Regions from separate parts of the Chromobacterium fluminis genome, predicted to be linked through region 2. Evidence: riboswitches for the same ligand, from Rfam matches in the RefSeq annotation. Region 2 holds a riboswitch; the other holds the start of a gene.
The links. A riboswitch is a leader RNA that binds a small molecule or an ion and turns the genes downstream of it on or off. The one in region 2 is predicted to bind FMN.
Positions count from the first base shown of each region.

Region 1 (2,198 bases), on a different contig from region 2:
AGTCGTTGTTGCAATTCCGGCTTGCCCAGCAGCGAGGCTCCGTTCAAAGTGCCGAAGTCCACGTCGTAAGGCCGATATGGATGGCTGCCGTGCAGGTCCAGCACCAGCAGCGGGCGTCGATCGGCAATCAACGCCGCCAGCTTGCGCTTGAAGGCGTTGTCGTCGTCGTAATTGGGATCGGCCGGCGCGGCGCGGGTGGTGTAGATCGCGGTGGCGCCGGCCAGTTGATGCAGCATCGCCGCCAAGGCCGCGGTGCCGCCGCCGTCGGAGAAGCGGTATTGTCCTTCGCGGAACGGGCTGGTGGCGTGCGGCGCGGTCACAATGATGGGGCGCGCGCCTTCCCGCACCGCAAACCAAGGCTCGCCGTTTTGCGGCGGTTTGTCCTTGGCGGCGTCCGTCTCCTCTTGCAACTTGATGGCCTCTACAACGTGAGCGGGTTCGATGATGGCCCGCGCCGGCGGCGATTTACCGACGGCAGACGCCATCGACAACGTCAGGACCAGAACCCCTAGTAGCAACTTGACTCTCACCTCGCCCCTCCCCGTGAACACGGGCCGCATGCTCGATCTTTGCTGGACCAAGCCGGCGCCGCTTGGTTCTGCGCGCCGGCCCGGAAAAACCGCGCTAGAGCGCCGGCTTTCGCGCGGTTAGCAGCAACAGGGCCGGACGGCGCGTGTGTGGGCGCAAACCGTCCTGACGCGCCAGTGTCTGCTCGTCCGGCACGGGCTCGCCCAGATGAAGCAATTGGAAGCCGGCGCCCAGCAAGCCGGCCACATAGCTTTCCACCGTGCGGTGCTGCTTGATCACGCCGTCGACGAACCAGCGGGTTTCACGCGCGCCCTGCTGAAAGTAGGCGTCCAGCGTCCAGTGCGATGGCTCGCCCGCCGCGTCCAGCGCCCAGCCCTGAGGGCTGGCCGTGCAAATCGGGTGCTCCACCGTCAGCGCGAACACGCCGCCGGGCCGCAAAGCGGCGAACACGCGCGCCGCCACGGCGGCGTAATCCGCCACGTAATGCAAGGCTAGCGACGACACCGCCAGATCATAAGCGCCTGCCGGCGATTGAAAGTCCTCGATGCCGGCGAGCCGGTATTGAATGTCGGAATCGCAAGTGCGCGCTCGCGCCTGTTCCAGCATCCGTTCGGACAAGTCCACCGCGGTGACGCTGGCCGCGCCTTGGGCGCGCGCCCAACGGGCGAAATCGCCGAAGCCGCAGCCCAGATCCAGTACGTCGGCGCCGGACAGCGGCGGCAGCGCATCGCGCAAGGCGGGCTGCTCCAAGGCGCCGTTCAAGCCCGTGTCGCTGTCGCGCAAGGCTTGGTATTGGGAGAAAAAGACCGGATGGTCGTAGATGTTTTGCTGCATGTGGAGGCTCCGTAAAGACTTAAGGGAAGCGCTCCAGGGCGGCGCGCGGCCATGCCGACGCGCAAAAGCGCGCCAGGCCGCTCACGGCTTGGCGCGCGTCTTCTCTCATCCGGACTCTCACCGTCGGCTTCGGCTTCGCACCGAATCTGCTGACCCGCGCATCGTGGAAACGATAGCGCGGCGCTCGCGGGCTCGCCGCCGGCATTCGCCGCGGCTTACCGCCGGTGGGGAATTTCACCCCGCCCTGAAGACCGGCACAGCATAAAGGCGGCACAAAACTTGGACAAGCCCCGGCGCATCGCGCATAGTCGGCGCATTCCGATTGCAATGGAGCGAAGCATGACCCCGAAGCTGCCGATCTGGCTGTTTTTTTGTTTGAGCACCGGCACAGCCATCGCCGCGCCCACCCCGACCGCCAAGAACGAGATCAACCATCTATTGGACTATCTGGCCCAGTCCGGCTGTGAATTCAATCGCAACGGCAGTTGGTACGGCTCCAAAGAGGCCCGCGATCATCTGAACGACAAGTACCAGTATCTGTTGAAGAAGGACTGGGTCAGCAACGCGGAAAGCTTCATCGAGCGCGGGGCCACCCAGAGCAGCATCAGCGGCAAGGCCTACCAAGTGCGCTGCGGCGCGGCGCAGCCGGTGGCCAGCGCCGCCTGGCTCAAAGCGGAGCTGAGCCGCTATCGCCAGCGCAAATAAGCCGGTCGGTCGGGAATCCCGGCCTGCCGGACCGCCACGCAGCTGTTATAATCGCCGCTTTCCTGTAATCCAGTGTTCTTTCCCCGATGACTGCTGCCCAGCTGCTGGCCCAACTCAAGGCCGACCTGCCC
Region 1 is NZ_JAAOMA010000003.1:244,029-246,226, reverse strand. It holds gene HA052_RS03915 (N-formylglutamate amidohydrolase) at 1-485, opposite strand, end outside; gene HA052_RS03910 (class I SAM-dependent methyltransferase) at 625-1,362, opposite strand; FMN riboswitch at 1,456-1,618, opposite strand; gene HA052_RS03905 (YfeK family protein) at 1,702-2,067, shown strand; gene hrpA (ATP-dependent RNA helicase HrpA) at 2,154-2,198, shown strand, end outside.
Region 1: linked by a shared signal. The riboswitch ahead of HA052_RS03910 (class I SAM-dependent methyltransferase) and the one ahead of ribB (3,4-dihydroxy-2-butanone-4-phosphate synthase) in region 2 are both predicted to bind FMN.

Region 2 (2,198 bases):
AGGGCGGAAGCCAGCGACAGCCAGGCCAGGCGGTCGGCGGTGCGGCGCATTTCCGTGATCGAGTCCTGCCATTGGCGCTGGCTTTGTTCCAGTTGGCGGTTGATCAATTGGCCTTGCGCGGTCAGGTGCAGGTCTAGCTGGCGGAACAAGCGGTCGCGTTGCGCGCCGGCGCGCGCCGGCAGGGCTTGGAGTTGCGGCTGGATCGCCAGAATGGCCCGGGCGCTGAGCGTCAACTCGTCGTCGTCGCCGCGTTGCAATTTGCGTTGCGCCAGCTCGATCTCCTGCCAGGCGCCGGCGGCGGTTTTGGCCAGCGCGCGGTCTTTCAGGATTTGAGCCTGGCGGGTGGCGCGTTCGAATTGAATGGATTGCTCGCGTGACACGCGGTTGGCGTCCAGCCATTCCTTGGCCTGTTCCTGATGCGAGCGCAGGGTGGAGGCGGCGTGTCCCAGCTCGTTGCGAAGCTGAATCAGCACGGCCGAGGGCACGACGGCGACGATCAGGAAGCTGGCTAGCAACAGGCTGCGGAAAGAAATAAAACGAAGCATGAAGGGGTCGGCGGCGTCGCCGCGGGCATTAGCCCGCGGCTAAGGGCAAAGATCAAGCAGACAGCGGAGCGGCGGCTAAGTTCTGCGCGGAAATCCATTCGGCCAGTTCGGCCACGCTCAGAACGGGCAGCGCGTGCGTTTGAGCGTAGTCCGCGATTTGCGCGCCGCGCATCATGCTGCCGTCCGGGTTCATCAGCTCGCACAGCACGCCGGCGGGTTGGAAGCCGGCCAGTCGCGCCAGTTCCACCGCGGCTTCAGTGTGGCCGCGGCGGTTCTGCACGCCGCCTTCTGCCGCCACCAGAGGAAAGACATGGCCGGGGCTGACCACGTCGCCGGCCTGCGCTTGCGGATGGACGGCTGCCTGAATGGTGCGCACCCGGTCGGCGGCGGACACGCCGGTGGATACGCCCTGCGCGGCTTCGATGCTGACGGTGAAGGCGGTGCCGTAGCGGCTGTCGTTGCGTTGCGTCATCGGCGGCAATTGCAGCCGGGCGGCGTGCTCGGCGGTCAGGCACAAGCAGACGATGCCGCTGCAATCGCGGATCAGACGCGCCATTTCGGTTTCGCTCAGCGTGTCGGCGGCTAGAATCAGGTCGGCTTCGTTTTCGCGGTCGTGGTCGTCGGGAACGATGACCGGCAAGCCGCGGCGCAAGGCGCTGAGCGCCGTTTCGACGCGTTGAGACAAGGTGTCGGGATGTGTGGCGATACTCATGGAAACGGTCCTCGGGTCGTTTGAGAAACAGGTTCCAGGGCGTGAAAAGGGTCGGCGAAAGCCAACCCGCGCGCAAAAGCGCGCAGCGAACACGCCGCGGCCGCGCGTAGCGCGGCAGGCGGCCATGTCGTCTTCTCTCATCCGGACTATTACCGTCGGCTCTGGCCTGTCACCAGATCTGCTGACCTTCCGCCGGGAAGCGGAAGCGCTCGCGGGCTCGATCTTGCGATCATACCGCCGGTGGGGAATTGCACCCCGCCCTGAAGACGTTGCGTCGGCCCGCGATGATGGGCGGGCCAGCGGCGATTATAGCGCGGTGGTAAGATTGGACATTCGTTTTTTTGGCCGACGGCTAACACCATGATTGAAACCGACAACCTGTACGGCGGCGCGCCCGAGCCGCGCATCGTCACCCAGCAAAGCCTGTCCAGCCAGGAGGAAGCGCTGGAGCGCGCTTTGCGGCCCAAGCTGCTGGACGAGTACGTCGGCCAGAAAAAGACGCGCGAACAGCTGGAAATCTTCATCGAGGCGGCCAAGCGCCGCAGCGAAGCGCTGGACCACGTGCTGCTGTTCGGCCCGCCCGGGTTGGGCAAGACCACGTTGGCGCATATCGTGGCCCGCGAAATGGGCGTCAATCTGCGGCAGACTTCGGGGCCGGTGCTGGAGCGGGCCGGGGATCTGGCCGCGCTGTTGACTAATCTGGAACCGCACGATGTGTTGTTCATCGACGAGATCCACCGGCTGAGCCCGGTGGTGGAGGAAATCCTCTATCCGGCGCTGGAGGATTACCAGATCGACATTATGATAGGCGAGGGGCCGGCGGCGCGTTCGGTCAAGATTGATCTGCCGCCATTCACCCTGGTGGGCGCTACCACCCGCGCCGGGATGCTGACCAACCCGCTGCGCGACCGCTTCGGCATTGTCGCGCGGCTGGAGTTCTA
Region 2 is NZ_JAAOMA010000014.1:107,920-110,117, reverse strand. It holds gene HA052_RS11970 (ATP-binding protein) at 1-545, opposite strand, end outside; gene ribB (3,4-dihydroxy-2-butanone-4-phosphate synthase) at 598-1,257, opposite strand; FMN riboswitch at 1,383-1,529, opposite strand; gene ruvB (Holliday junction branch migration DNA helicase RuvB) at 1,618-2,198, shown strand, end outside.